DNA from 2 places in the Streptomyces sp. NBC_01497 genome. Region 2 is predicted to be linked to the other one. Evidence: predicted binding sites of a transcription regulator. Region 2 holds the regulator's gene; the other holds the start of a gene.
What was found. The regulator HspR, encoded in region 2, represses chaperone genes until heat shock. The targets are predictions, from matches to a motif close to TTGAGNNNNNNNNNCTCAA.
Positions count from the first base shown of each region.

Region 1: lon (endopeptidase La) is a predicted target of HspR. The motif match lies at 7,441-7,459, and genes of this name have one in related genera.

Region 1 is NZ_CP109427.1:2,571,494-2,587,067, forward strand. Features, by position in the region: gene OG310_RS10880 (hypothetical protein) at 1-725, shown strand, start outside; gene OG310_RS10885 (MarR family winged helix-turn-helix transcriptional regulator) at 1,215-1,709, opposite strand; gene OG310_RS10890 (lysozyme) at 1,913-2,797, shown strand; gene OG310_RS10895 (ATP-binding protein) at 2,957-3,412, opposite strand; gene OG310_RS10900 (UTRA domain-containing protein) at 3,557-4,099, shown strand; gene OG310_RS10905 (GntR family transcriptional regulator) at 4,101-4,919, shown strand; gene lon (endopeptidase La) at 5,007-7,418, opposite strand; gene OG310_RS10915 (hypothetical protein) at 7,726-7,920, opposite strand; gene OG310_RS10920 (spermidine synthase) at 8,174-8,899, shown strand; gene OG310_RS10925 (response regulator transcription factor) at 9,041-9,778, shown strand; gene OG310_RS10930 (HAMP domain-containing sensor histidine kinase) at 9,817-10,932, shown strand; gene OG310_RS10935 (multifunctional oxoglutarate decarboxylase/oxoglutarate dehydrogenase thiamine pyrophosphate-binding subunit/dihydrolipoyllysine-residue succinyltransferase subunit) at 11,296-15,174, shown strand; gene fxsT (FxSxx-COOH system tetratricopeptide repeat protein) at 15,300-15,574, opposite strand, start outside.
Region 2 is NZ_CP109427.1:4,410,244-4,425,817, reverse strand. Features, by position in the region: gene OG310_RS18915 (helix-turn-helix transcriptional regulator) at 1-869, shown strand, start outside; gene OG310_RS18910 (helix-turn-helix transcriptional regulator) at 999-1,973, shown strand; gene OG310_RS18905 (heat shock protein transcriptional repressor HspR) at 2,197-2,673, opposite strand; gene dnaJ (molecular chaperone DnaJ) at 2,678-3,868, opposite strand; gene grpE (nucleotide exchange factor GrpE) at 4,025-4,711, opposite strand; gene dnaK (molecular chaperone DnaK) at 4,708-6,576, opposite strand; gene OG310_RS18885 (sugar transferase) at 6,846-7,703, shown strand; gene OG310_RS18880 ((Fe-S)-binding protein) at 7,816-10,110, shown strand; gene OG310_RS18875 (hypothetical protein) at 10,407-10,967, opposite strand; gene OG310_RS18870 (Yip1 family protein) at 11,158-12,111, shown strand; gene OG310_RS18865 (phosphoribosyltransferase) at 12,803-13,300, opposite strand; gene dcd (dCTP deaminase) at 13,319-13,894, opposite strand; tRNA gene OG310_RS18855 (tRNA-Gly) at 14,473-14,546, shown strand; gene OG310_RS18850 (APC family permease) at 14,788-15,574, opposite strand, start outside.

The DNA of each region.
Region 1 (15,574 bases), 1.8 Mb from region 2:
GGACTTCGGCGATCACGCCCGCGGCGGGCGAGGGCGGCGCGCTGGTCCTCCTCGACGGAGTCACACCGCCGGCCGGGGACGACGGTTGTGTGCACGGTGTTCCCTGGTTCACCGCGCGGCTGGGGGGCGCACTGGCCGAACTGTGCGGTTCACGGCGCGACATGACCCTGGAAGAGATCCTCGCCGCCGCGATCACCGCGACAGCCGGCAAACATCGTGACACTTGTGACCTTTCTCACGTACGTACCCCCCAGGCGACCGTGGTCCTCGCCCGGTGGGGGTCCGGGCCCGACGGCACCGTCGAACACCTGGTCCTGTCGGACTCGACGCTCCTGGTGGAGAGCCAGGACGGGGAGGTACGGGCCCTCGTCGACGACCGGCTGGACCGCGTCCCGGCGGAGGTCAAGCGCTCCGTGGCGTCGACGGACGCGCTGCGGAACGCGGAAGGCGGATTCTTCACCGCCGCGGCCGACCCGTCGGCGGCATCGAAAGCGGTGACGGGAAGCATCCCCCTCGCGGAGGTACGGTCCCTGCTGGCGCTCACGGACGGGGCGGCACGCTGGGTCGAGATGTTCGGCGAGGGCGACTGGGCCCAGTGCCTGTCCCTGGTCCGCAAGAGCGGGACGCGCGAGCTGATCGACCGGGTACGGGCGCTTGAGGACGGCGCGCAGCACATACGCGGCAAGAGGCACGACGACGCGACGGCGGCCTTCGCGGAACTCTGACGGGGCGGCCCGGCCGGCCGTCGGGACTCCGGCCCCCGGCATAGCGCGCACCGCTCGGAGCAACCTCGGCCCCGGCCCGCACGCACCGCTCGGAGGGACTCCGGCCCCCGTCCGCACGCGTCACCCACCGGAATTCCGGACCCCGCCCCGCACGCACCGATCGGCGGGATTCCAGGCCCGGCCCCCGCGCACCGGCCGGCGGGCACCGTGGCGGCCGCCAGTGACTGCCGGTGACCGCCACGGGGTCGTCGACCGCCACACCGCCTCACGCGCCTCCCTGATCGACCGCCACACCGCCTCACGCGCCGGTCCCTGATCGACCGCCACGCTCACCCGTACGGGACGTTTGCGGCGCGGCTCCTCACCCGGGCGTACGAGAGGTCCCGTCACTCGTTCGAGCTACCCGTTCCCGCGGTCGCGGGCCGGGACACCGGCAAGGTCCCGGCACCCGTCCCTACGGCGCTCCCGGCGCCCGCCCACCGGGCCGTGTCAGCTCGCGAAGCGGGCGTTGAGCTGGTGCAGGAGACGGGCCAGCCCAGCGATCTCGTTGCGGTCCCAGTCGGCGAGTTTCTGCACGTAGCGGCCCCTGCGGGCATCCCGTACGCGCCGGAAGCGGTCCAGTCCCTCGTCCGTGATGCGGACCAGGGACGCGCGGCCGTCGGCGGGGTCCGGCTCGCGCGCGATGAGTCCGATCTCCTGGAGGGTCCGCAACTGTCGGCTCATGGTCGCCTTGCCGACCCCGAAATAGACGGACAGCTCCGTCGCCCGCTGCTGTCCGGTCTCTTCGAGACGGACCAGCAGCCCGTACGCGGAGGGTTCGAGGTCGGGATGCACCTCGCGGGCCATCTCGCCCGAATTCGCCCTGGCCCGGCGGAGGAAGACCGCGAGTTCGCGCTCCAGATCGAGGAATTCGGAGGTCACCGCTTCGCCGTCCGTCACCGCGGCGTCCTTCTCCGTACCGCTACCGTGCACGTCAGCAGCCATTGCGCGCTTTCCCGCTCCTGAGGTTTCCCAAAGCTACGGCCATTGCCGCACCTCTCCGTATTTTCGCAGGTTTAGTCCATCAGCAGCAGCGTGGCGTCCTGCCACCGACGGGCCGCATACGTAGCGTTTCACGGTGCCGTGTCCATTTTGACGACTTGTCGATACGGCGCGAGACCCCCCACAACGCTTTTCGGAGGCACGCAATGCCCGTGCAGAGACCCGGAACGAGCAGCAGCCGCCGCACCCTGTACGCGGCGTCGGCGGCTCTCCTGGCCACCTTCGCCCTCCCCCTGACCCTCCCCGGCGTCGCCAGCGCCGACGTCTCCCCCGTGCCGCACCACGCCGGCGCCGCCGCGCCCGCGGGCACGGCTCCCGTGCGCGGCACCGCCTACATGGGCATGGGTGTCCTCGCCCATGACGGACAGGGCCGCAGGCCCGTCAACCGGCGCAGCGCCGCCATCGCCCAGACGGAGGGCGTCGACGTCTCCAGCCACCAGGGCGAGGTGAACTGGCCCTCGCTCTACAGCACCGGCGTGAAGTGGGCCTACGTCAAGGCGACCGAAGGCAACTACTACCGGAGCACCACGTTCAACCAGCAGTACACCGGCTCGTACAAGGCGGGCATGATCCGCGGCTCGTACCACTTCGCCGCCCCGGACGTCTCCAGCGGCGCCAACCAGGCCGGCTACTTCGCCGACCACGGAGGTGCCTGGTCCAAGGACGGCAAGACCCTGCCGGGCGTCCTGGACATCGAGTGGAACCCGTACGGGGCGTCCTGCTACGGCCTATCGACGTCCGCGATGGTCTCGTGGATCAAGGACTTCGTGAAGACGTACAAGTCCCGCACGGGCCGCGACGCGGTGATCTACACGGCCACCAGCTGGTGGAAGGAGTGCACCGGCGACTACGCGGGCTTCGCGAAGACCAACCCGCTCTGGGTCGCCCGCTACAACACCTCGCCCGGCGTCCTGCCGAAGGGCTGGGGCTTCCAGACGATCTGGCAGTACACGTCGACGGGTCCGGCGGTCGGCGACCGCGACAAGTTCAACGGCGCCCTGGACCGCCTCAAGGCCCTGGCCAACGGCTGACCCGACGCCGACCGGACGCACCGCGCGACGCCCGGCGCGTCCCGAACCCCCGGCGGCCCCGCCCGGACCTCCTCCGGCCGGGCCGCCGGGGCGCCGCCATGCCTCGGGACGGCCCAGTCGCCGGGTCTCGCGGGGGCGTCCGCGCCGACGGCCTCCCCGTCAGGCCAGGGGGACGTCCGCGCTGACGGGCGCCACCCCCGGCGTGTCGGCGGCTCGCGAGCGAGGCGGGGCCGACGCGACCTCGAACGTCAGCCACACGGTCTTGCCTACCCGGTGCGGGATGACTCCGAAGCCGTCGGCCACGGCTCGCGCGAGCCAGAGTCCACGCCCCGAGCACAGGTCCCCGCTCGGCGGGTGGACCAGGGGGAGGCCGCCCCCGCTGTCGCGAACCTCCAAACGCACCAAGTCGCCGTCGCGCGCGAGTCGCACGCAGAACTGCCGACCGGCAGGGACCCCGTGCGCCACAGCGTTCGCGGCGAGCTCGGAGACTCCGAGGCGCAGATCGTCCACTCGCTCCTCGATCTCCCAGAGGGTGAGCGTCCCCACTGCGAAGTCGCGCGCCTCCGGAACCGATCGTCGTGCCCGCGAAAAGAGCCGTTGCCGTGACAAGGGCACGGAACATCACCACCTTGCTCATGACCACCAGGTGCCGCGAACGTACCGCCTTTCGCGAAAAGCAGCAAGGTTGACGAGGCTTCCCACACCGTCACTTAACGTGTAGGCAGGACCCGGCAGGGATCAGCGGCTCTGGAGGGCGGCATGGCGGACAGGGAGTGGATCAGCAGCTCGGCGGCGTACCTGGCGCCACCGAAGGACCCAGGACGCGAGGCCTGGAGCGCCGAACTCGAGCGCCGGGGGCGCAGAGGCAGCCAACGGATCGTCCAGGCGGGCGAGGTCCCGTCCCCGGCCGAAGCGGCAGCTCTGCTGGGTCTCGCTGTCGGCGAGAGCGTCGTGGTGCGCAGACGCGTCATGTTCGTGGAGGAACGGCCGTGCGAGCTGACGGACACGTATTACCCGGTGCGCATCGCACGTGGCACGGGCCTCGCCTCCACCGCGAAGATCCGGGGTGGCGCCGTCCGGCTCCTGGCCGAACTGGGACACACGGGCGTCCGTGTGGTCGAGGACGTGACCGCGAGGCTGCCGACCGACAAGGAGCAGAACACCCTTCTTCTGACACCGGACCAACCGGTCCTTACCATCGCCCGCGTCACCTTCGACGACGAGGGCGCCCCGGTTCAAGCGGACCTCATGACCATGCCCGCCCATCTGCAACGCCTGCGCTACGAGACCCGGATTGGATGAACTGACCGTGCCCCGGACTGAGGAGGGCCTCCTCGACCGCCGCTCATTGCACGAGCGCATCGCGGCCGATCTGCGCGACGAGATCATGACCGGCGATCTGGCACCAGGCGCCAAGCTGCCCTCCACAGCCCAGCTCAAGGAGCGGTTCTCCGCCTCGAACGCGACCATCCAGAAGGCACTTCAGCTGCTCAAGGACGAACACCTCGTCGTGGGCCGGGCAGGTGCGGCCGTGACCGTCCGGGAGCATCAGCAGCAGACGGTCCGGCCCGAGGCCTCCATGATCCCTGGCCCGGGGGACGGACCGTACCCCTGGCTGCCCGGGATCCGCTCCGCGGGCGCGGCCAAAAGCAGGCTTCTGGACGTCGGTGAGACCGTGCCGCCCGCGGACGTGGCCGCCGTACTGCGTCTGGCCGGTGAAGCCCTGGCGCTGCGGCGGAGCCAGGTGCTGACGGTCGACGGCGAGCCGGTCGAACTCGTTCACTCGTACTACCCGCCGGACCTGGCCCGCGGCACTCCGCTCGCGGAACGGCGGCGCATCAAGGGTGGGACGCCGGCCCTCCTGGCGGACCTCGGCCACCGGGTCCTCCGGTGTGTGGATCTCGTTTCCGCCCGGGTACCGACGCAGGAGCAGTATGAGAACCTGCGCCTGCCCGGTGATCTTCCCGTCCTGCGGACGCTCCGGGTGGCGTACGCCGCCTGTCCCGAGGGCGAGCGGCCCGTGGAGGCCACCGTGATGGCCAAGGCCGGGCACCTCTACCAGCTGCGGTACGAGTTCCACCCCGAGCATCCCGTCACCCCGCAGGCGCCGCCCCCGGCCTGAGCGCCGCCCCCGGGGCCGCCACGCGCGCCACCGCCCGGAAGCGGGGCTTCCGGGCGGTGGGGGCTTGCTGTTCTCGCGGGGCGCCGGTCAGGCCGCGGCCGAGACCGGGAGCTCCGCCGGGGACAGGGCGATCTCCAGGACCTGGCGGACGTCCGTTACCGGGTGGACCTCCAGCTTCTCCAGGACCTCGGCGGGCACGTCGTCCAGGTCGGCCTCGTTCCGCTTCGGGATCACGACCGTCGTGACGCCCGCGCGGTGCGCGGCCAGCAGCTTCTGCTTCAGGCCGCCGATGGGCAGGACCCGGCCGGTCAGGGAGACCTCGCCGGTCATCGCGACGTCGTTGCGGACCTGGCGGCCGCTGAGCAGCGACGCGAGGGCCGTCGTCATCGTGATGCCCGCGCTGGGGCCGTCCTTCGGGACCGCTCCGGCCGGGAAGTGGATGTGCACACCCCGGTCCTTCAGGTCACCGACCGGCAGTTCGAACTCCGCACCGTGCGAGCGCAGGTACGAGAGGGCGATCTGCGCCGACTCCTTCATCACGTCACCGAGCTGACCGGTCAGGGTCAGCCCCGCGCCACCGGTCTCCGGGTCCGCCAGCGACGCCTCCACGAAGAGGACGTCACCTCCGGCTCCGGTGACCGCGAGGCCCGTCGCCACGCCGGGTACCGCGGTGCGGCGCTCGGCCGGGTCCGTCGCGGACTCGGGCACGTGGTGCGGCCTGCCGATCAGCTTGCGCAGGTGGTCGGCGCCCAGTGCGAACGGCAGCTCGCGCTCACCGAGTTCGTGCTGCGCCGCGACCTTGCGCAGCAGCCGCGCGATGGCCCGCTCCAGGTTCCGCACGCCCGCCTCGCGGGTGTACTCCCCTGCCAGCTTGCGCAGCGCGTCGTCGCCGATGGAGACCTCGCCGGTCTCCAGACCCGCGCGCTCCAGCTGCCGGGGCAGCAGGTGGTCGCGGGCGATGACGACCTTCTCGTCCTCCGTGTAGCCGTCGAGCGTGACGAGCTCCATGCGGTCCAGCAGGGCCTCGGGGATGGCGTCGAGCACGTTGGCGGTGGCCAGGAAGACCACGTCGGAGAGGTCGAGTTCGACCTCCAGGTAGTGGTCGCGGAACGTGTGGTTCTGTGCGGGGTCGAGGACCTCCAGCAGGGCCGCGGCCGGGTCGCCCCGGAAGTCGGAGCCGACCTTGTCGATCTCGTCCAGCAGGACCACCGGGTTCATGGACCCGGCCTCCTTGATGGCGCGGACGATACGGCCGGGCAGCGCGCCGACGTACGTACGCCGGTGGCCCCGGATCTCCGCCTCGTCCCGCACGCCGCCGAGCGCGACGCGGACGAACTTCCGGCCCATCGCGTGCGCGACGGACTCGCCGAGGGACGTCTTGCCGACCCCGGGCGGACCCACGAGGGCCAGCACGGCGCCGCCGCGGCGGCCTCCGACGACGCCGAGCCCCCGGTCGTCGCGGCGTTTGCGCACCGCCAGGTACTCGGTGATGCGTTCCTTCACGTCCTCAAGGCCCGCGTGCTCCTCGTCGAGGATCCGCTGGGCGCCCTGGATGTCGTAGGCGTCCTCGGTGCGCTCGCTCCACGGCAGTTCGAGGACGGTGTCGAGCCAGGTGCGGATCCAGGAGCCCTCGGGGCTCTGGTCGCTGGACCGCTCCAGCTTCTCGACCTCCTTGAGGGCCGCCTCCCGGACCTTCTCCGGCAGGTCGGCGGCCTCGACACGCGAGCGGTAGTCGTCGGACTCGTCGTCCTCGCCACCGCCGTCGAGATCGCGCAGTTCCTTGCGTACGGCCTCCAGCTGGCGCCGCAGCAGGAACTCGCGCTGCTGCTTGTCGACGCCTTCCTGGACATCCTTCGCGATGGACTCGGCGACGTCCTGCTCGGCCAGGTGCTCCCGCAGCTGCTGCGTGGCGAGCTTCAGCCGGGCGACCGGCTCGGCCGTCTCCAGCAGTTCCACCTTCTGGGCGGTGGACAGGAAGGGCGAGTAACCGGAGTTGTCGGCGAGGGCGGACACGTCGTCGATCTGCTGGACGCGGTCCACCACCTGCCAGGCGCCACGCTTCTTCAGCCAGTCGGTGGCGAGCGCCTTGTACTCCTTCACGAGTTCCGTCACGGAACCGGGCAGCGGCTCGGGCACCTCCTCGTCGATGCTGATGCCCTCGACCCACAGGGCCGCGCCGGGACCACTCGTACCGGCCCCGATCTGCACCCGTCCGCGTCCGCGGATCAGGGCACCGGGGTCCCCGTCGGAGAGCCGGCCCACCTGCTCGACCGTACCGAGCACGCCGGTCGCCGCGTACGAACCGTCGATCCGCGGCACGAGCAGCACCCGCGGCTTTCCGGCACCGTCACCGTCCGCACGCGCGGCGGCCTGTGCGGCCTCGACGGCAGCCCGGGCTTCGGCGTCGGACAGGTCCAGAGGTACCACCATGCCGGGGAGCACGACCTCGTCGTCGAGCGGCAGCACGGGAAGCGTGAGTGGTGTGGAAATAACAGCCATGATCTCCCCTTCGGCAATCAAGTTGAGCTATGCAGGCTCAATGCTTATGAGTGCCCGGATGTTCCCGGTGGTGCCGGGTGTTCGCCGTGGGCGATCATCCCTCCCCGGCCCCCGGCTCCCCCGAGCGCCGCGGCTCCGTCCCCACCTGCGGTTTCGCGGCCGCTTCACCAGCACCCGCGCACGCCCCTGCGAACCTGCCCGGCGGACAGCCGGTGAGTCGGGAACGCCGGGTGGGGTCCGCGCATTCCGGACGGAACGCCTCCACGCACGGGCCGGGGCACCGTCGACGGCGCCCCGGCCCGCAAGCTCAGGGCGCCTCGGTGCCCGCGCCGCAGGCCCCGGGCGCCTCCCACTCCACCTCGACGGCGGCCGTCAGCGTCTCCACCGCGTCCTCCCAGGGCAGAATCCGGGGCTCGGTCCGCCGCCGCCATCTGTTGGCGGCGAACCGCACACCCGCGACGCCCCTCCACCACCGCCGCGCGGGGTGGGGTGGACGGCCCATGGCGCCGCGCGTGAGCGGCCCGGCGCCGCGGGGCGGGGGCGTGCGCGGCGGTTGCGGGGGCATACGTCGGGGGCATACGGGTGCCGCGGGGCGCCGCACGTGCGGCGCGCCCCCCGCCGGGCCGGCCGGCGCCCGGTGCGCTGCCAGGATGGGGCGTGCCGCGGCGGACCGTGCCCGTCATGACGTCCGGTGGCGCGCGGTACGGGTGCGCCGGGCGACGACCCACGAGAGACAGAGAGACAGGAGTGCCGACGTGCCCGATCCGGCCGCTGCCCAGGGCAGCGCAGCAGGACCGCCCGTCACGCTGGACCGGCGGGAGGGGCCCTACGGCGAGATCGTGCTGCGGCGGCGGCCCGTCGAGGGGGACGGCGCGGACGTTCTGGAGATCATCGCCAACGGCACCTTCCTGATGGACACCTCGGACGGGCGCTCCGAGCGGCTCCTCGTCGACGCCGCGTTCCGCGCGCTGCCCGAGGAGCGGCAGAGCATGCTGCCGTCGGTGCTGATCGGCGGTCTCGGCGTCGGCTTCTCCCTCGCGCACGCGGTCGCCGACCCCCGGTGGGGCCGGATCACGGTGGTCGAACGGGAGCAGGCCATCATCGACTGGCACCACGAGGGGCCGCTCGCGCGGATCTCGAAGGCCGCGCTGATCGATCCGAGAACTGTGATTCTGCACACCGATCTTCTGGACTATGTACGTACCACCTCCGACAGGTATGACGCACTGTGTCTGGACATCGACAACGGGCCGGACCGACCGGTCACCGAGAGCAACGAAATCCTCTACGCAGAGGAAGGACTTGCCGCCTGCCAGGCCCTGTTGAACCCCTCGGGGGTACTTGCCGTCTGGTCCGCGCAACCCTCTCCGACCTTTGCCGATGCATTGCGGAATGCCGGATTCACTGGGGTAACGCATGAAGAGGCAGGGGTTGCCCGGGGAGAGCCCGACGTCGTCCATCTCGCTGTTCGCACTGCGTAGCCGAAAGGCCGCCCGTACCTCTACGCTGCTCCACGAAATACAGGATTCGACGATCTACGACACCCCCCAGGCAGTAAACCGACGTAGATCGGCGGATCGAGGGCATACGGAGCGCGGAAGAACGCGTACCAGGGGCGGGCGATGGAGCAGACACATACCAGCCACAACGGAGTGGCGGCCACGCCGGGCGCCCAGCGTCGGGTCCTCGTCGTCGAGGACGACGCCACGATCGTCGACGCCATCGCGGCCCGCTTGCGGGCCGAGGGCTTCCTCGTCCAGACGGCTGTCGACGGCCCCGCCGCGGTGGACGCGGCGGAGGCGTGGCAGCCGGATCTGATGGTGCTCGACGTGATGCTGCCGGGGTTCGACGGGCTGGAGGTGTGCCGGCGTGTGCAGGCACAGCGACCGGTTCCCGTCCTGATGCTGACGGCACGCGACGACGAGACGGACATGCTCGTCGGGCTCGGCGTCGGCGCGGACGACTACATGACGAAGCCGTTCTCCATGCGGGAACTGGCGGCGCGCGTGCATGTGCTGCTGCGGCGGGTGGAGCGGGCCGCGCTGGCGGCCGTGACTCCGCGCAGCGGCATTCTCAGGCTGGGCGAACTGGAGGTCGACCACGCCCAGCGCCGGGTGCGGGTGCGCGGTGACGACGTGCACCTGACGCCGACGGAGTTCGATCTGCTGGTGTGCCTGGCGAACACGCCGCGGGCGGTCCTCTCGCGCGAGCAGCTGCTCGCCGAGGTGTGGGACTGGGCCGACGCGTCGGGCACGAGGACGGTCGACAGTCACATCAAGGCGCTGCGCCGCAAGATCGGCGCGGAGCGGATCCGCACGGTCCACGGCGTCGGGTACGCCCTGGAGACCCCGGCGCCATGAACCTGGCGGGCCGGCCGGGGGACGGCGGCGGACGGAGCGTGGAGCGAGTGGGAAAGGGCCGGGCCGGCCCGCGCCGGGGTGACCGGTACGGCGTCCGGCCCTTCTCGATCAAGGCGAAGCTCGGCACTCTGGTCGTGGTCTCGGTCTTCATCACGACCGGGCTGCTGATGGTGGCGCTGCGGACCAAGACCGAGCTGCGGTTCATCACGGTCTTCTCGGTGATCGCGACCCTGCTGATCACGCAGTTCGTGGCGCACGGCCTGACCGCTCCGCTGGACGAGATGAACACGGTCGCCAAGGGCATCTCCCACGGCGAGTACACCCGCCGGGTCAGCGGGGCGGACCGGCGCGACGAGCTGGGCGACCTGGCCTCGACGATCAACCGCATGGCGGACGATCTTGAGGACGTGGACCGGCACAGGAAAGAGCTGGTCGCGAACGTCTCGCACGAGCTGCGCACGCCGATCGCCGCGTTGCGGGCCGTCCTGGAGAACGTCGTGGACGGCGTCTCCGCGGCGGATCCGGAGACGATGCGCACGGCACTGAGCCAGACGGAGCGGCTCGGCCGCCTGGTGGAGACGCTGCTCGACCTGTCGCGCATCGACAACGGCGTCGTCCCGCTGAAGGCCACCCGTTTCGAGGTGTGGCCGTATCTGTCGGGTGTCCTCAAGGAGGCGAACCTCGCCGCCGCGCAGCGCGGCCTCAGCAGCGGTTCGGGGCTGCACACGAGGACCGACGTCCATCTGCACCTGGACGTCTCGCCGCCGGAGCTGACGGCGTACGCGGACGCGGAGCGCCTGCACCAGGTCGTGGCGAATCTCATCGACAACGCGGTCAAGCACAGCCCGCCGCACGGCCGGGTGACCGTCCGGGCGCGGCGGGGCACCGCGCCGGAGTCGCTGCATCTGGAGGTCCAGGACGAGGGCCCGGGGATCCCGGAAGAGGAGCGCAGCAGGGTCTTCGAGCGCTTCAACCGCGGCCGGATCACGTCCGGCGGCAGCCAGGGCGGCGGGAACGACGGCGGCACGGGGCTCGGGCTCGCGATCGCCCGCTGGGCCGTGGATCTCCACGGCGGCCGGATAGGTGTGGCCGAATCGGCCCGTGGCTGCCGCATACGGGTCACCCTTCCGGGAGTGCCGCGGCAGCGGGATTGACGGCTCGCGTCCATCGGGGTGACAGGGGCGGAGACGGTCCTGTCACCCCGATGCGCCGGAATGAACCCGAAAAATACCGGATGGCGTGGTTGGCGTATGCCGCCACCTGGGTACTACCAGTTCAGGACCGGTACATCGGCGACCGGAGCGGCCAGGGCCACGACACCTCTGGTTGTTCGGGAAGCCGTACGACCGTGGCCTGGCAAAACACGTTAGATTCCCGCCAAATCGCGCGCCGAAACACCTCCTGAGATGTGACGTGCGCGACGATGACCCGTCCGGCCTGCATCTGGCAGCCCGGTAGGCGTAGCCTTGATTTCCGCTGTCCATCACCTTGTGAAGCGGAAGAGGGCGGTTCACGCCGTGTCGTCTCAGTCCACCAGTAACGCGAGCATCTCGACCGATGGCCAAGACGGGCAGGGTCAAAACCCTGCCGCCGCCTTCGGCCCCAATGAGTGGCTTGTCGACGAGATCTACCAGCAGTACCTCCAGGACCCGAACTCCGTCGACCGTGCCTGGTGGGACTTCTTCGCCGACTACAAGCCGGGTGGCACCGGCTCGGCGGACAAGACCACGCAGACCGCAGCCGCGGACACCGCGGCTCCCGCGCAGCCGGCACCCGCTCCCGCGCAGCCGTCGGCGCCGGCTCCGGCCGCGCCCGCCGCCGCGCAGGCCCCGTCGCCCGCGCCGTCGGCACCCGCACAGGCCGCTCCCGCGCAGGCTCCGGCGGCTCCCGCCGCACCGCAGGCCCAGACGCCGCCTCCCGCGCCGTCAGCGCCCGTGCAGGCACCGGCCGCCCCCGCGCAGCCGGCCTCGGCCGCGAAGCCGGCCGCCAAGGCCGCTCCGAAGGCCGCACCGGCCGACGAGGCGGAGACCGGCCCGGAGTACGTGACGCTGCGTGGCCCGTCGGCCGCCGTCGCGAAGAACATGGCGGCCTCGCTCGAACTGCCCACGGCGACGTCCGTGCGCGCGGTTCCGGTGAAGCTGCTGTTCGACAACCGCATCGTCATCAACAACCACCTCAAGCGCGCCCGCGGCGGGAAGATCTCTTTCACGCACCTCATCGGGTACGCGATGGTGCAGGCCATCAAGGCCATGCCGTCGATGAACCACTCGTTCGTCCAGAAGGACGGCAAGCCGACCCTGGTCAAGCCGGCGCACGTGAACCTCGGCCTCGCCATCGACCTGGTGAAGCCGAACGGCGACCGTCAGCTCGTCGTCGCCGGCATCAAGAAGGCCGAGACGCTCGGTTTCTTCGAGTTCTGGCAGGCGTACGAGGACATCGTCAGGCGCGCCCGCAACGGCAAGCTCACGATGGACGACTTCACGGGCGTCACGGTCTCGCTGACGAACCCGGGCGGTATCGGCACGGTCCACTCCGTGCCTCGCCTGATGCCCGGCCAGAGCGTCATCCTCGGCGTCGGTGCCATGGAGTACCCGGCCGAGTTCCAGGGCACGTCCCAGGACACCCTGAACCAGCTGGGCATCTCGAAGGTCATGACGCTGACCTCGACGTACGACCACCGGGTCATCCAGGGTGCGGCGTCCGGCGAGTTCCTGCGGATCGTCAACCAGCTGCTGCTGGGCGAGAACGGCTTCTACGACGAGATCTTCGAGTCGCTGCGGATCCCGTACGAGCCGGTCCGCTGGATGAAGGACATCGACGCGTCGCACGACGACGACGTCACGAAGGCCGCGCGCGTCTTCGAGCTGATCCACTCCTACCGGGTGCGCGGCCACGTCATGGCCGACACCGACCCGCTGGAGTACCGCCAGCGCAAGCACCCCGACCTCGACGTCACCGAGCACGGCCTCACCCTGTGGGACCTGGAGCGGGACTTCGCCGTCGGCGGCTTCGCGGGCAAGTCCACCATGACGCTGCGCGACATCCTGGGCGTCCTGCGCGACTCGTACTGCCGCACCATCGGCATCGAGTACATGCACATCCAGGACCCGAAGCAGCGCAAGTGGCTGCAGGACCGGGTGGAGCGCCCGCACTCGAACCCCGAGCGCGAGGAGCAGCTGCGGATCCTGCGCCGGCTGAACGCCGCCGAGGCGTTCGAGACGTTCCTTCAGACGAAGTACGTCGGCCAGAAGCGCTTCTCGCTGGAGGGCGGCGAGTCCGTCATCCCGCTGCTGGACGCGGTGCTGGACGCGGCGGCCGAGTCGCGTCTCGACGAGGTCGTCGTCGGCATGTCGCACCGTGGCCGGCTCAACGTGCTGGCGAACATCGTCGGCAAGTCGTACGCGCAGATCTTCCGCGAGTTCGAGGGCAACCTCGACCCGAAGTCGATGCACGGCTCCGGCGACGTGAAGTACCACCTGGGCGCCGAGGGCACGTTCACGGGCCTGGACGGCGAGCAGATCAAGGTGTCGCTGGCGGCGAACCCCTCGCACCTGGAGACCGTCGACCCGGTCATCGAGGGCATCGCCCGCGCCAAGCAGGACATCATCAACAAGGCGGGCACGGACTTCACGGTCCTGCCGGTGGCCCTGCACGGCGACGCGGCCTTCGCGGGCCAGGGCGTCGTCGCGGAGACGCTGAACATGTCGCAGCTGCGCGGCTACCGCACCGGCGGCACCGTGCACATCGTCATCAACAACCAGGTCGGCTTCACCGCCGCCCCGGAGGCGTCCCGCTCGTCGATGTACGCGACGGACGTGGCCCGCATGATCGAGGCGCCGATCATCCACGTGAACGGTGACGACCCGGAGGCCGTGGTCCGCGTCGCGCGGCTGGCCTTCGAGTTCCGTCAGGCGTTCAACAAGGACATCGTCATCGACATGATCTGCTACCGCCGCCGCGGTCACAACGAGGGCGACAACCCGCAGTTCACGAACCCGCAGATGTACAACCTGATCGACAACAAGCGCTCGGTGCGCAAGCTGTACACCGAGTCGCTGATCGGCCGGGGCGACATCACGCTGGAGGAGGCCGAGCAGGCGCTCCAGGACTTCCAGGGACAGCTGGAGAAGGTCTTCGCGGAGGTCCGCGAGGCCACCTCGCAGCCGTCCGAGGCGGTCGTCCCGGGCGCGCAGGCCGAGTTCCCGGTGAGCGTCACGACCGGGGTCTCCCAGGAGGTCGTCAAGCGGATCGCCGAGTCGCAGGTCAACATCCCCGACGGGATCCACGTCCACCCGCGGCTCATGCCGCAGCTCCAGCGCCGCGCGGCCTCCGTCGACGACGGCACGATCGACTGGGGCACCGGCGAGACGCTGGCCATCGGCTCGCTGCTGATGGAGGGCACCCCGGTCCGCCTGGCGGGCCAGGACACCCGCCGCGGCACGTTCGGCCAGCGCCACGCGGTCCTCGTCGACCAGCAGTCCGGCGAGGAGTACACGCCGCTGCAGTACCTGACGGAGGAGCAGGCCCGCTACAACGTCTACGACTCCCTGCTCAGCGAGTACGCGGCGATGGGCTTCGAGTACGGCTACTCGCTGGCCCGCCCGGACGCGCTGGTCATGTGGGAGGCGCAGTTCGGTGACTTCGCCAACGGCGCGCAGTCCATCGTGGACGAGTACATCTCGGCCGCCGAGCAGAAGTGGGGCCAGACGTCCGGCGTCACCCTGCTGCTGCCGCACGGCTACGAGGGCCAGGGCCCGGACCACTCGTCGGCCCGCATCGAGCGGTTCATGGCGCTCTGCGCGCAGGGCAACATGACCGTTGCCGTGCCGACGCTGCCGTCGAACTACTTCCACCTGCTGCGCTGGCAGGTGCACAACCCGCACCACAAGCCGCTGATCGTCTTCACCCCGAAGTCGATGCTCCGGCTCAAGGCGGCGCAGTCGAAGGCCGAGGAGTTCACCACCGGCGGCTTCCGCCCGGTGATCGGCGACGACAGCGTCGATCCCGCACAGGTCCGCAAGGTCGTCTTCACGGCCGGCAAGGTCTACTACGACCTCGACGCCGGGCGGAAGAAGCGCGGCGTGACGGACACCGCGATCATCCGCCTGGAGCGGCTGTACCCGCTGCCGGGTGCGGAGCTGCAGGCCGAGATCGCGAAGTTCCCGAACGCGGAGAAGTACCTGTGGGCGCAGGAGGAGCCGGCGAACCAGGGTGCCTGGCCGTTCGTCGCGCTCAACCTGATCGACCACCTGGACCTGGCCGTCGGCGCGGACGTCCCGCACGACGAGCGCCTGCGCCGCATCTCGCGCCCGCACTCGTCGTCCCCGGCGGTGGGTTCGAAGAAGCGTCACGAGCAGGAGCAGGAACAGCTGGTCAGCGAGGTCTTCGACGCCTGACGGCGAAGACCCGTCCGCTCGGTGAAGGAAGGGCCCCGGTTCCGCGACACTCTCGCGGAACCGGGGCCCTTCCCGTACGGCGGCGCGCTCGCCGGACGCCGCGGACGGGCCGGGCACTCCGGCCGTCAGATGATCTGCGGCTCGAAGTCCCAGTACGGCCTCGTCCGCGCCCGCGCCGACATCGTGTGCGGGTGCTGCGGCCCCAGCGTCGAGGTCAGGTCCTCCAGCGCCTCCGTCTCGGCCTTGTCGGCCGCCTGCCGGTCGCCGAGCGTCCGCAGGTCCGCCGCCATGGCGATGCGGGCGGAGAGAGTCATCGGGTGCGTACGGCCCAGCACCTCGGCCGCCCGCGCGGCGGTGTCCGCGTTCAGCGCGGCCGCCGACTCCACATCGCCGCGCAGGG
Region 2 (15,574 bases):
TGGAAGCCGCCCCGTGCCTCATCGACTTCGCCCTGCTGCACCCGGACCCGGACGACCCCGAATGGCTCCGTCCGGTGGCCCCCTCGACAGCCCTGGCCCAGCGCATCTACCCCATAGAGCGGGAGATCCAGGAGCGTCGCCGCCTCACCATGGACCTGACGGACTCCTTCGAGGAGTTCATGACCATCAGCAAGCAGGCGTCGCCCAGCATCCATGCCATCACCGTGCTCGAAGGCTTCAACCGCATCCACGACGCGCTGGACCTCGCCATGAGTGAGAGCAGGAAAGAAGTTCTCACCGTGCAGCCCGGAGGGGGCCGCAGTGAGCACGTCCTCAGCGAGGCCATCAAGCGCAGCAAGCCCCTGATCGACCGGGGAATCAGCGTCCGCACTCTTTACCAGCACACCGTCCGGCACAGCCAGAGGACCTTCGCCTACGTGGACCACATGGCCGGGGCCAAGGTGGAGATACGCACACTGGAACAGCTCATAGAGCGGATGATCATCTGCGACGACAACGTCGCTTTCATCCCCGCCCGTGAGGACAGGAAGATCGCGCTCGAACTCCGCCACCCGGGACTTGTGGCGTATCTCACCAAAGTGTTCGAGAACCTGTGGCACCACGCCACCCCTCTCGTCGAGCCGCTGCCCTCGACACCGGGCCTCGAAGGCATCACGGAGGTCCAGCGTTCCATCGCGAAACTGCTCGTCGAAGGCCTCGTCGATGAGGCCATCGCACGGCGCCTCGGCATGAACGTCCGCACCTGCCGGGCTCATATCGCCAGACTCGCCGTCTCGCTGGGCAGTGGGAGCCGGGCTCAACTCGGTTATCTCATAGCGCGGTCGGGGATTCTGGGAGCAAAGGACTGAAGAAGGCGTAGCCGGAGACCGGTGCCCGGGTGTACCGATATCCATGGTGTTTCACACTTCCGGACAGTCGACGGGACGACAAGCGCCGCGCACTTCGTAGGTAGGAACTTCCACTTCTTGAGGACGGGAATGGCGCAAGAGACCCAGCTCGGCCATGCCTCCTTGCTCTCGGTCGAAGCGCGGGAACTGTACGCACGGCTCGCGGCCGGAGAGAGCGCAGGGCCGGGGACACCCGGGCTCGCGGATCTGGAGCGGCACGGACTGGCCCTGCGGGATCCGCTCAGCGGGTTGGTGACCGTGGTGGACCTCGATCACGTCGAGCAGCGCCTGCGCGAGTCCGTGAGCGAGGCGTTGGCGCAGTCCGTGGAACTCTTCGCCGAACTGCCTCTGGTCATCCGCGATCTGCGGGCCCGACGAGCGGTGGAGGAGGAGACGGACCCGTCGACGGGCGCTGTCTTCGTCAAGGGTACGGACGCGGTGAACGCGCTGATCAGTTCAGCCGGCGACACCGCGAAGAGCGAAATACTCTGCGCCCAGCCGGGCCTTCGCACACGCCGCATGCTCACGCTGACGGAAGACCGCGACATCAGGGTCCTGAAGCGGGGCGTGGCGATCCGCACGCTCTATCACGTCAGTGGCAGAACCAACCCGGCGGTCCAGGACCGCGTCCGCCTGATAGCTCCCATAGGGGGCCAGTTCCGGACCCTCGCGAGTCCCTTCCTCCTGATGGTCCTCTTCGACCGAAGACAGGCCTTCCTCGTCGACAGCGTCAAAGGCCGCCCGGCCCAGGCCGGCGCCTGGCACGTCCGTGACCCCGCTGTGGCCGCCTTCCTGTCCGACGTCTTCGAGCAGCAGTGGAACCGCGGCGACGACTGGTTCAGCCCCGCCCCCGCCGACGACGACATCGTCAGTACGCCCCTCCAGCGCGCCATCCTGCGCGAGCTGTGCGCCGGGCACGATCAGCAGCAGATCGCGAAGGCCCTCGGCTACAGCGCCAGGACCATCAACGCGCACCTCACCGATCTGCGCGCCCGTCTCGGGTTCCGTACCGTCTACCAGCTCGTCCACTGGTGGGCCGTGAGCCCGGAGCGCGAGCTCACCTGACGCGGAGGGTACGGAAGTACGGAAGGCCCGGCGCGGCGACCTCAGCGGGCACCAGCGGTTCCTGCGGCCCCAGCAGGCGCCCGACCTCAGCGGGCACCAGCGGTTCCTGCGGAGCGACCCAGCAGGCGCGGCAGCCCCCTACGCACGGCAACGGGCAGGGGCGGGGCGCCCGTTCCGGCGTCCCGCCCCTGCCCGTCCCACGTGTCCCGCGTACCGTCGTGCGTCACTCCGGCCGCTTGGGCCGCCACACCACCAGCGCGCTCGCCTGCCGCACGTCCTCGTACGGCACCAGGTCGCGCCGGTAGGACGCGTGCACCTGCGCCTCGCGCTGCCGCATCGCGGCCGCCGCGCCGTCGACAGCCGATCCCAGTTCCGCGACCCGCGCCTGCAGGGCGGCGACCTGGTTCTCCAGCTCGATGATCCGCTTGATGCCGGCGAGGTTGATGCCCTCGTCCTGCGACAACTGCTGCACCTGGCGGAGCAGTTCGATGTCGCGCGCCGAGTAGCGTCTGCCACGTCCGGCCGTGCGGTCGGGCGAGACGAGGCCCAGGCGGTCGTACTGCCTGAGCGTCTGGGGATGCAGCCCGGACAGTTGGGCCGCCACCGAGATGACGTAGACCGGAGTCTCCTCCGTCAGCTCGTACGCCCTGCCGAACGCGGCAGAGGCGCGGCGCCGGGCGCCGCCGCCGTCCCTGTCCATGACGTCATGCTCCCTTCGCAGCCTGGAACAACTCCGCCCTCGGGTCCTCGCCCGCAGTGGCCTTCCGGTACGCCTCCAGGGCGTCGCGGGCATCGGTCGCCAGGTCCTTCGGCACGATCACCTCGACCGTGACGAGCAGGTCCCCGCGGGTACCGTCCTTGCGTACGGCGCCCTTGCCGCGGGCACGCATCGTGCGCCCGTTGGGGGTGCCCGCCGGCAGCTTCAGGGTCACCGAGGGCCCTCCGAGGGTCGGCACCTTCACCTCGCCGCCGAGCGCCGCCTCCGGATACGTGACGGGCACGGTCACCGTGAGGTTGTCGCCCTTGCGGCCGAACACCGGGTGCGTACCCACGTGCACGACGACGTAAAGATCGCCGGCCGGACCGCCGCGCTCGCCGGGCGTGCCCTTGCCGCGCAGCCGGATCCGCTGCCCGTCGGAGACGCCCGCCGGGATGCGCACCTGGATGGACCGGGACGACTTGGCGCGCCCGCTGCCCTTGCAGACGTCGCAGGGGTCCTGGGCGATGAGCCCGCGGCCCTTGCAGTCGACGCACGGGTCGGTGAGCGAGAATCCGCCGCCGGTGCCGCGCGACACCTGCCCGGTGCCGACGCAGGTCGGGCACACACGGGGCGTGCCGTTCTTGTCGCCGGTGCCGGAGCACGCCTTGCAGGGCGCCTGGCTGGACATCCTGAGCGGTACGGTCGCCCCGTCGACGGCTTCGGTGAAGCTGAGCGTCACCTCGGACTCGATGTCCTGGCCGCGGCGCGGCTGGGTGCGTGTCCCGCCGCCGCCCCGGTTGAACAGTCCGCCGAAGACGTCCCCGAGGCCGCCGCCGAAGCCGCCCGGCGCACCGCCCCCGCCGCCCGTGCCGCCCTGGGGCCCGCCTCCGAAGAGGTCGCCCAGGTCGAAGTTGAACGTGCCGCCGCCACCGCCGGGACCCGGACGGAAGCCGCCGTTCCCGAACAGGCTGCGCGCCTCGTCGTACTCCTTGCGGCGCTTGGCGTCGCCCAGGATGTCGTTCGCCTCGGAGATCTCCTTGAAGCGCTCCTCGGCCTTCGCGTCACCCTTGTTGGCGTCCGGGTGGAACTCGCGCGCGAGTTTCCGGTACGCCTTCTTGATCTCGGCTTCTGTGGCGTCCTTGGGGACGCCGAGGACCTTGTAGTAGTCCTTCTCGACGAAGTCCTTGGTACTCACTCCCGACGTCCCTCCTCCCGATACGGATACCGATCCCCGTCCGCGCCGGCCGCTGCCACCGCCATGGCATCGGCAGCGGCCGGTGCGGCGACGACGGCCGCCGCGGCGGACGCGACCGCTCGCGCGGTCACCTCCGCCGCACCGGCCGTCGTCGTGTCAGCCCTCGTCCGGGCCACCGCTCTCCTTCGTGGGCTTCCCGTCATCCGTGCCCGGGGAATCCTCGCCCGCCGCGTCCTCGTCGGACGCCTTGGGCTGCGCCCCCGGCTGAGGCTCGGCCACGGCGACCCGCGCGGGCCTGATGGTCCGCTCGCCGAACCGGTACCCGGGCTGGAGGATCGCGACGCAGGTCGTCTCGGTGACGTCCGGCGCGTACGAGTGCATCAGGGCCTCGTGGATCGTCGGGTCGAAGGGCTCGCCCTCCTCGCCGAACTGCTGGAGACCCAGCTTCGCCGCGACCGCTTCCAGCGACTCGCCCACCGACTTGAACCCGCCGACCAGCTCGTCGTGTTCCCGCGCCCGACCGATGTCGTCCAGCACGGGCAGCAGTTCGGTCAGCAGGTTCGCCACGGCGATCTCGCGCACGGTCACCCGGTCGCGTTCCACCCGGCGGCGGTAGTTCTGGTACTCCGCCTGGAGGCGCTGGAGGTCCGCTGTGCGCTCACCGAGCGCGGTGCGCACCTGGTCCAGCTGCGCCGTCAGCGCTGCCTTTTCCGATACGTCCCCGGCCTGGGCCGCCTGGCCGGACTCCGCGGAGCCCGGCCCTGCTCCCTTCGGCGCGTCGTCGGGGTCGGCGCCGGAGGGGACGTCGGGCTCCTCCTCGAAGCCCGGGGTCTCCTCCGTCACGCGGCACCACCCTTGCCGTCGCGCTCGTCGTCGACGATCTCGGCGTCCACGACGTCGTCCTGGCCGTCCGCGGGCTGCTCGGCACCGGGAGCACCGGGACCACCCGCGGCACCGGCGGCGGCGCCGTCGGCCTGCGCGTTCGCGTACATGGCCTGGCCCAGCTTCTGGGAGACGGCGGCGACCTTCTCGGTGGCCGTACGGATCTCGGCCACGTCCTCGCCCTTGAGCTTCTCCTTCAGCTCGCCGACGGCGGTCTCGACCTCGGTCTTGACGTCACCGGGGACCTTGTCCTCGTTGTCCTTGAGGAACTTCTCGGTCTGGTAGACGAGCTGCTCGCCCTGGTTGCGGGTCTCGGCGGCCTCGCGGCGCTTGTGGTCCTCGTCCGCGTACTGCTCGGCCTCCTGACGCATCCGGTCGACCTCGTCCTTCGCGAGCGAGGAGCCGCCGGTGACGGTCATCTTCTGTTCCTTGCCCGTGCCCAGGTCCTTCGCGGTCACGTGCATGATGCCGTTGGCGTCGATGTCGAAGGACACCTCGACCTGCGGGACTCCGCGCGGGGCCGGCGGCAGGCCGCTGAGCTCGAACATCCCGAGCTTCTTGTTGTACGCCGCGATCTCGCGCTCGCCCTGGTACACCTGGATCTGCACGGACGGCTGGTTGTCCTCGGCCGTCGTGAAGATCTCCGAGCGCTTCGTCGGGATCGTGGTGTTGCGCTCGATCAGCTTGGTCATGATGCCGCCCTTGGTCTCGATACCGAGGGACAGCGGGGTCACGTCGAGGAGCAGGACGTCCTTGACCTCACCCTTGAGGACACCGGCCTGGAGGGCGGCGCCGATGGCGACGACCTCGTCCGGGTTGACGCCCTTGTTGGCGTCCTTGCCGCCGGTCAGCTCCTTGACGAGCTCCGCGACGGCGGGCATACGGGTCGAACCGCCGACGAGGACGACGTGGTCGATCTCGCTCAGCTGGATGCCCGCGTCCTTGATGACGTTGTGGAACGGGGTCTTGCAGCGGTCCAGCAGGTCCGAGGTCAGCTGCTGGAACTGGGCGCGCGTGAGCTTCTCGTCCAGGTGCAGCGGGCCCTCGGCGGACGCCGTGATGTAGGGCAGGTTGATCGAGGTCTCCGTGGAGGAGGACAGCTCGATCTTCGCCTTCTCCGCCGCCTCACGCAGGCGCTGGAGGGCCATCTTGTCCTTGCCCAGGTCCACGCCGTGGTTGTTGGCGAACTGCTTGACCAGGTAGTCGACGACGCGCTGGTCCCAGTCGTCACCACCGAGGTGGTTGTCACCGTTGGTGGCCTTCACCTCGACGACGCCGTCGCCGATCTCCAGCAGCGAGACGTCGAACGTGCCGCCACCGAGGTCGAAGACCAGGATGACCTGGTCGTCCTTGTCGAGGCCGTACGCCAGGGCCGCCGCCGTCGGCTCGTTCACGATGCGCAGGACGTTGAGGCCCGCGATCTCGCCGGCCTCCTTCGTCGCCTGGCGCTCGGAGTCGTTGAAGTACGCGGGGACGGTGATCACCGCGTCGGCGACCTTCTCGCCCAGGTACGCCTCGGCGTCCCGCTTCAGCTTCTGCAGCACGAAGGCCGAGATCTGCTGCGGGTTGAAGTCCTTGTTGTCGAGGTTGATCTTCCAGTCGGTGCCCATGTGGCGCTTGACCGACCGGATGGTCCTGTCGACGTTCGTGACTGCCTGGCGCTTCGCGACCTCGCCGACGAGCACTTCACCGTTCTTGGCGAAGGCGACGACGGACGGCGTGGTCCTGGCGCCTTCGGCGTTGGTGATGACGGTGGGCTCGCCGCCTTCGAGAACGCTGACGACGGAGTTAGTCGTGCCCAGGTCGATGCCGACCGCACGTGCCATTTCAATTCCTCCAGCTGACTTGAGTGCAACAGGCTCAAGGATGCAACACGGATCTCGAAGAGTCAAAGGACCTGAGCGGGGTCGACTCAATTATTGTGCGGAGCCCTCTCGGGGGACGTCGTCCACCTGCGGGTTTCCGGCCGGAATGTGGGGCACGCCACGGCCCTCCGACACGCGCCCGGGCGGCGCCCGGGGACGGCGGGGCAACCGTGCGATCGTTCTATCGAAACCGACCAAACACCCATATCGGATGGAACGGACGGCTGCCCATGCGGCTCGACCAGCGTCCCGGCCCTCAGGCCGCCACCGCGCCTCCCCCGGCGCCCGCCGCATCGCGGCGCATGCTCGACCTCCACCGTTTGAAACGCCTGCCGGACGCGAAACGTGCCCTCGACCTCGTCCTCGGAACGCTGCTCCTCGCCCTCGCGGCGCCGGTGCTCATGGCGACAGCGCTCGCCCTCGCCGTCCACGCCCGCCGGGCGCCCGCCCGGGCCATCCCCCGGGCCCCCTTGCGCGCCCCTTCCCGAGCTCCTCTGAAAGAGGGCCGCGTTTTCGTACGGGCGGACGTGACCGGGCTGCACGGCCGGCCGTTCACGCTGCGCTCGCTCGCCACCCGGCGCCTGCGCCTGGACCTGCTGTCCAGGCTGCCCGAGGTCGTGCGCGGACGGATGTCGCTCGTCGGCCCCGCGCCACTGCCCGCAGGGGACCCGCGCACGCGGGCCGCCTGGCGCAGCTCCGTACGCCCCGGGCTCACCGGCCTCGCCCAGGTGCGGCGGGCGTGGCGGATGCCGTGGGAGGAGTCCTCGCTGCTCGACCAGCACTATGTGGAGCACTGCTGTCTCGCTCTGGACCTGAGGCTGCTGGTCCGCACCCTGCCCGCCCTGTCCACGCCCGCGGATCCGCCCGGCGCCGGCGCCCGGCGCCCAGGCGCCGCGTCCCGTCGTGTGCGTCGCCGGCGCGGGCGTCCACTGCTCGCCGGGGTACTGCGCTCGGCCGGCCGCGCTCGCAGAAGCAGGAGGGCGGCCGCCGCCGTTCCGCGCGCACGGCCGGGTTCGCGGACCGCGCGCGGACGTGTCACGGTGAGCGACGCAGATCACCGGTCACGGCGTTACATTGCGGCCGGATAAGTGGGTACGCTCAGTGCGGACCGACTAAGTTACCGCTTAGTAAACATCTGAGCGGCCGCAGCGTGCGGAAACCTGCGGATCCTCCCCACCTCGCAGGCCCGAGGAGCCCTCCATGCAACTCGCCGCGATCATCGTGTCGCTGGTGCTCGCCGTCGTCGGTGTGGCGCTGTTCTGCCGAGCCATCGCGCAGATCTACACCTTCGTACGGCTCGGCCAGTCCGTCCCCGCGGGCACGCGGACGGACGAACCCGGCAGCCGCACCATGACGGTGGCCAAGGAGTTCCTCGGCCACACGCGGATGAACCAGTGGGGCGTCATCGGCGTCGCGCACTGGTTCGTCGCGGTCGGCTTCTTCTCGCTGATCCTCACGCTGGTCAACGCGTTCGGCCAGCTGTTCCGGGCCGATTGGCTGCTGCCGGTCATCGGCAACTGGGCACCGTACGAGGTCTTCGTCGACCTCATCGGCGTCCTCACGACGCTCGGCATCCTCGTACTGATCGTGATCAGGCAGCTCTCCCGGCCGGGCCGCGCCGAGCGCAAGTCCCGCTTCGCGGGCTCGAACTTCGGCCAGGCGTACTTCGTCGAAGCCGTGATCCTGATCATCGGCCTGTGCATCCTGGCGCTGCGCGGCCTGGAGGGCTCGCTGCACCACGAGAGCTCGTACACCGTCTCGTACCTCCTCTCGTACCCGCTCGTCGCGGCGTTCCGCGGGCTCGGCACCGGCACGCAGCAGAACCTCGTCTACCTGTTCGCCATGATCAAGCTCGGGACGTCCTTCATCTGGATGATCACCGTCGCGCTGAAGACCGACATGGGTGTCGCCTGGCACCGCTTCCTCGCCTTCCCGAACATCTGGTTCAAACGGCGCGCGGACGGCGGCACGGCACTCGGCCCGCTCCAGCCGATGGCGAGCGGCGGCAAGGTCATCGACTTCGAGACGGTCTTCGACGACGAGGACGCCGCCGAGGAGACGGTCTTCGGCGTCTCGAAGATCGAGGACTTCTCCTGGAAGGGCATCCTCGACTTCTCCACCTGCACCGAGTGCGGCCGCTGCCAGTCGCAGTGCCCCGCCTGGAACACGGGCAAGCCGCTCTCGCCCAAGCTGCTGATCATGTCGCTGCGCGACCACGCCCACGCGAAGGCCCCGTACCTCCTCGCGGGCGGCGGCAAGAACGCCGAGGGCGAGGAGAAGGCCACCGCGGAACAGCTCGCCGGCGTCCCCGCCGCCGCGCTCGCCGAGGCCGAGCGCCCGCTGATCGGCACCCTGGAGGAGAACGGCGTCATCGACCCGGACGTGCTGTGGTCGTGCACGACCTGCGGCGCGTGCGTCGAGCAGTGCCCCGTCGACATCGAGCACGTCGACCACATCGTCGACATGCGCCGCTACCAGGTGATGATCGAGAGCGCGTTCCCGAGCGAGGCCGGGACGATGCTGAAGAACCTGGAGAAGCGCGGCAACCCGTGGGGCCTGGCCAAGAAGCAGCGCCTGGAGTGGACCAAGGACATCGGCTTCGACGTACCGGTCGTCGGCAAGGACATCGAGGACCTCACCGAAGTCGACTACCTGTACTGGGTGGGCTGCGCGGGCGCCCTGGAGGACCGCGCGAAGAAGACCACGAAGGCCTTCGCGGAACTCCTGCACATCGCGGGCGTCAAGTTCGCGATCATGGGCGGCGACGAGAAGTGCACCGGCGACTCGGCCCGCCGCCTGGGCAACGAGCCGCTGTTCCAGCAGCTCGGCCAGGAGAACGTCGCGATGCTGAACATGGCGTTCGGTGAGTCCCCCGACGACGCCGAGGACCCCGGGACGAAGAAGCCGAAGGCGACGAAGAAGATCGTCGCGACCTGCCCGCACTGCTTCAACACCATCGCCAACGAGTACCCGCAGCTCGGCGGCGAGTACGAGGTCATCCACCACACGCAGCTGCTCCAGCACCTCGTGGACGAGGGCAAGCTGGTCCCGGTCACCCCGGTCGAAGGCCTCATCACCTACCACGACCCCTGCTACCTGGGCCGCCACAACAAGGTCTACACACCGCCGCGCGAGATCATCGCCAAGGTGCCGGGCCTGCGCAGCGAGGAAATGCACCGTCACAAGGAGCGCGGCTTCTGCTGCGGCGCGGGCGGCGCGCGCATGTGGATGGAGGAGCGCATCGGCAAGCGCATCAACAACGAGCGCGTCGACGAGGCCCTGTCCCTCAACCCGGACATCGTCTCCACGGCCTGCCCGTTCTGCCTGGTGATGCTGACCGACTCGGTCAACGGCAAGAAGAACGAGGGCAAGGCGAAGGAGTCGATCCAGGTCGTGGACGTCGCCCAGCTGCTGCTCGACTCGGTGCGGACCCCGGCGGGCCCGGCGGGCACGCAGGAGGCCGTGGGCACACCGGAACCCGAACCGGTGAAGTAACCCGGGCACACCGACCCGGACACGCCTTTCGCGTGGGAGGGCCCGAGGCGCCGCACCGGCGCCTCGGGCCCTCCCACGTACGGCGGCACCCATGCGGCACACGCGGCATCCTCCCTGGCGGCGAACACCGCACAGGGCCCACCGTCACCACCTCGCCACGCGACACCGCCACCACCTCACCACGCGACCGGATCGGGCACCCGGCGCCACCTCCCGGCCCGGTCGGGCCACCCGCCGTCGCTTCCCGACCGGATCAAACACACGCCGTCACTCCCGACCCGGTCGAGCACCCGGCCTCACTTCCGGACCGGATCGAGCACCCACATCACCGAGCTGTTGTTGCTCACCCGGACGGCGGAGTTCTCCACGGCGAGGCGCCCCGCGGGCGGGTAGGCGTGCGCGATGGTGACGGGCCCGTCGACCCAGCCCTCGATGCGCCACCGGTCCGCCTTGGCGTCCCGGCCGCCGGCGTCCGGCGACGGGTCCGCCGCGAGCGCGGCGTCACAGGTGTTCAGCCGCACGGCGGCCGGATAGGTCAGCGCGACCGGCAGCGCGAGACAGCGCCGCCCGGAACCTGACTCCTGGAACTGGACCGTGCCGTCGGCGTGGTTGCGCAGGGACCACGCCGTACCGTCGGTGCCGCAGGTCGCCACCTGCGCACCGGCCAGGCAGCGGCCGGTGAGGGCGTCCCTGACGTAGTACGTACCGTCCACGGCGCTGCCGGCCTGGGCGCTGCCGGCCTGGGCAGTGTCGGCCTGCGCGGCCTCGCCCTGGGCGGCGACGGGTCCGGCGGAGACAAGGAGCACGAGAACGGGCGCGGCAAGCGCGGAGGCGACGGCGGACCGTACGGACGACATGGGACCTCCAGTGTGCGGGGAACGGATACCAGGAGATACCCACAGTAGCCACTCCGTTACCACACGCGACCTCCGTCCGTGCGGAGTAACCCCCGAAGCCCCCCGGGGGATGTCACAGGACGGACGCAATGGAGTCCCCGTTCCTCTCTCGCGGCCATCACGCCCGGTGGGAGCGGGTACGTTCGAGGACGTGGCTGGATTCAGGAACGGACGCGGCCGGGACAACCGCGACCCGCGACAGCAACCGCAACCCCCACAGGGGCAGGCCGGGCGGCGGCAGCAGCCGTCCCAGTGGCCGTCGGCGGGTGCCCAGGCGAACCCGGGGCAGTACGGCGGCGGGCAGCAGTACAGCGGCGAACCGGAGTACTTCGGCGAACCGCAGTACCAGCAACAGCACTACGCACCCCCGCAGGGAGCCGCCCCCCACCCGCACCAGCAGCCGCCGCAGTACGGGCAGCCGCAGGGCCCCGGGCAGGGCGGCATCCCCTCGGCCGACCCGTACCCCGCCGCGAACAACCCCGGGCACACCCAGGCGTTCCGCGTCGACGACCCGTACGGCGACGGTGCCACCTACCGGGCGGGCACCGCCCCCGTCCCCAGCGGCCCCCGGCTCGCGTGGCGCGACCTGCTGACGGGCATCGTGATGCGCCCCAGCGAGACGTTCCTCCAGATGCGGGACTACCCGGTCTGGGGCCCGGCGCTGATCGTCACGCTCGTCTACGGCATGCTCGCGCTGTTCGGCTTCGACGACGCGCGCGACGACGTCATAGGCTCCACGCTGTCGACCGCGATCCCGTACGTACTGATCACCGGCGCGGCCTTCGTCGTCGGTGGCCTGATCCTCGGCGCGGTCACCCACACCCTCGCCCGCCAGCTCGGCGGCGACGGCTCCTGGCAGCCCACCGTCGGCCTGTCCATGCTGATCATGTCGCTGACGGACGCGCCCCGGCTCCTCTTCGCGGCCTTCCTGGGCGGCGACAACGGCTTCGTGCAGATCCTCGGCTGGCTGACCTGGCTGGCGGCGGGCGTCCTGATGACCTCGATGGTCCGAAAGTCGCACGACCTGCCCTGGCCCAAGGCACTCGGCGCCTCGGCGATCGAACTGCTGGGCCTGCTCTCCCTGCTGAAGCTGGGCACGTTCTAGGAACTCCCCTGAGGCCAGTGGGCCCTGGCACGGCTGAGGCTGCTGAGGCCCGCCGCGGGGGGCTCAACGCCGCAAGCGCTACGCGCCCGGCGTCAGGGGCCGCCGGACCTCACCGGCCCCCCAGGTGTCATCGGCGCCATCGGTCCCCGGGCGCCGGCCCACGGCCGCGGCCCCTCGTCGGACACCACGGACGACGTCGAGGTCGCGGCGGTCGCGGCGTATCTCCCGTACGGGGGCGACGAGTCCTGGCCCGAACGCGTGGACCGCGCCGAACCCGACGGCGCGCGGAAGCCGGTGGAGCCGGCCGGCCGCATCCGCTACCGCTCCCGGGAGCCGGGCCGCGCCCCGAACGCGCGGCGGCGCCTGCGCACCGACCAGCCCGCGTACCTCCAGAACGTCCTCGCGAGCGCGTACGGCTCGGTGGTGGAGCAGGTGCGGCTCGGTGCTGGACCACATGGACCTCACGCCCGTCCCGCACGACGTGAACCGGGCCGGGGAGGACGAGGTCGAGGACGGCGCCGGGACGCCGACATGGAACGGCCCGACCGCCGCACCCCCGCCGGGTGGCATTGCGCGCACCGGCACCTCAGGCATCACTCGCATCACCCAGGCATCCCGCACGACACCTCAGGCATCACCGAGGCATCTCCCACGACGCCTCAGGCGTCACCCTGGCATCCCGCATGACACCTCAGGCGTCCAGCACCTGCCCGGAGCGGCGTACGACGGGAGGTTGCACACTCCACGGGAAGTTGATCCACTCATCGGTGCGCTTCCACACGTACTCGCACTTCACGAGCGAGTGCGACTTCTCGTAGATGACGGCGCTGCGGACCTCGGCGACGTGCTCCACGCAGAAGTCGTGCACGAGCTTCAGCGTCTTGCCGCTGTCCGCGACGTCGTCGGCGATGAGGATCCGCTTGTTGCCGAAGTCGACGACGTTCGGCACCGGCGCGAGCATGACCGGCATCGCCAGCGTCGTTCCGACGCCGGTGTAGAACTCCACATTCACCAGGTGGATGTTCTTGCAGTCCAGGGCGTACGCCAGGCCCCCGGCCACGAAGACACCCCCGCGGGCGATGCTCAGCACTATGTCCGGCTCGTATCCGTCGTCCGCGACGGACTGCGCCAGCTCACGCACGGCCGTGCCGAACTGCTCGTAGGAGAGATCTTCCCGGGACTGGCTCACGCCTGGCACTCCAAAGCCTCAGACATCGGTCCGATGGAAATTGAGATACGACCGCGAGGCCGTGGGCCCCCGCTGGCCCTGGTAGCGCGACCCGTACCGCTCGGACCCGTAGGGGAACTCGGCGGGGGAACTCAGCCGGAACAGGCACAGCTGACCGATCTTCATCCCCGGCCAGAGCTTGATCGGCAAGGTCGCCATGTTCGACAGCTCCAGCGTCACGTGCCCCGAGAAGCCCGGGTCGATGAACCCGGCCGTCGAGTGCGTCACGAGCCCGAGCCGGCCCAGACTCGACTTGCCCTCCAGCCGCGAGGCGATGCCGTCGGGCAGGGAGATCACCTCGTACGTCGAGGCGAGTACGAACTCCCCCGGATGCAGGATGAAGGCGTCATCACCCTTGGGCTCCACGAGCCGGGTGAGACCGGACTGCTCGACGGCGGGGTCGATGTGTGGATACAGATGGTTCTCGAAGACCCGGAAATACCGGTCGAGCCGCACGTCGATGCTCGACGGCTGCACCATCGAGGGATCGTACGGTTCGAGGCGGACGCTGCCGGAATCGAGCTCGGCGCGAATGTCCTTGTCGGAGAGAAGCACGCCCCGAGGATACGCAAAGTGCGCGGGACACCAGGAACCGGCCGTCCCGCGCACTCGCGCACACTCCGCCCTAACGCTGCTGCTGACGCCCCACGGACGCCCTCACGGGCCCGGGCACAGCCCCGACCGCAGGCACCGGCCCGGACGCGGGCACGGCCACAGGAACAGGCACCGCATTGCGCAACCGGGCACACCGCGGGCACCGGATGAGCCGGCCGGGGCCGATCCTCCCGGCATCGAGATGCTGCATCGGGAACGACGCGGTACTGAACACATGGCCTTCGGCACAGCGGACGACGGTGCGGTCCATCAAATCCATCAGGTCCCTTCCCCAGAACGCGGACGAACGCCACATTAGGGGATGACCAGGACAACACCGCGCCCGGCACTCCGAAGCCCCACGCTACGCCCCAACTCCCGCCCGCCACACCCGCGTCCACCCCCACGACACCCCGAACACGCCGCCAGGCCCCGAACAACAGAAGCCCCACGACGGGCCGGGAGCAGGCTGCGCCGGGGGGCGGGGGATGCGGTAGAGTCTGGATCGATCGGGCGCCGGATTCCTCGGCTGCCACTCCGCGGGTGTAGTTTAATGGTAGAACATGAGCTTCCCAAGCTCAGAGCGCGAGTTCGATTCTCGTCACCCGCTCCAGAGAAAAGCCCCAGGCCATTGGCCCGGGGCTTTTGTGTTGTCTAGACCTCTCTCGGCGTCCTGCACGAGAGCCGCACCAAGAGGACCGGACTCCATGGAAGCTGCGGATGGCGCAGCGAGCGGCGCGACGCTCGCTCATATCCGACCGGGGCCGTAGACGCTCTCGATTCCGGATGTCTCGACGACGCACGGGCGGTGCTCCCCGCCCGCGGATCAGCCGCACGCATGCACTCTTAGCCGTTCAAGCACGGTGGGCAACGGCTCTGCGCAGGCCGTAGGCGGCGGCGCCCGCCACGATCACCGCGGCCCCCCACAGCACCGACGCGAACGGCAGGGCGAAGGCCAGAACCAGACAGCCCGCCGTGCCGAGGAGCGGAACGATCCGGGCGGGGCGGCCCTCGGCAGGCGTGAGGGTCCAGGCGGAGGCGTTGGCAACGGCGTAGTAGGCCAGCACGCCGAAGGAGGAGAACCCGATCGCGCCGCGCACGTCGGTCGTGGCGGCCAGGATGGCGACCACGGCGCCGACCGCGAGCTCCGCGCGGTGCGGCACCTGGAACCGCGGGTGGACGGCGGCCAACGCGTGCGGCAGGTGGCGGTCACGGGCCATGGCCAGCGTGGTGCGTGAGACGCCGAGGATCAGCGCGAGCAGCGAGCCGAGCGCCGCAAGGGCCGCCCCGACGCGCACGAGCGGGACGAGGGAGGGGACACCAGCGGCCCGGACGGCCTCTGCCAGCGGGGCTGTGGTGTGGGCGAGACGCGCCGGGCCCAGCACCAGGAGCACAGCGACGGCGACGGCCGCGTACACCACCAGCGTGATACCCAATGCGAGGGGGATCGCCCGGGGGATGGTCCGCTTCGGGTCGCGGACCTCTTCGCCGAGGGTGGCAATGCGGGCGTAGCCCGCGAACGCGAAGAAGAGCAGCCCAGCTGCCTGCAGTACGCCGCCGAAGGCGGCATCCGAGCCGATGTCCAGATGTGCGACCGCGGCGGTGCCGCCGGTCAAGCAGGCGGTCACCACGGCGGCGAGC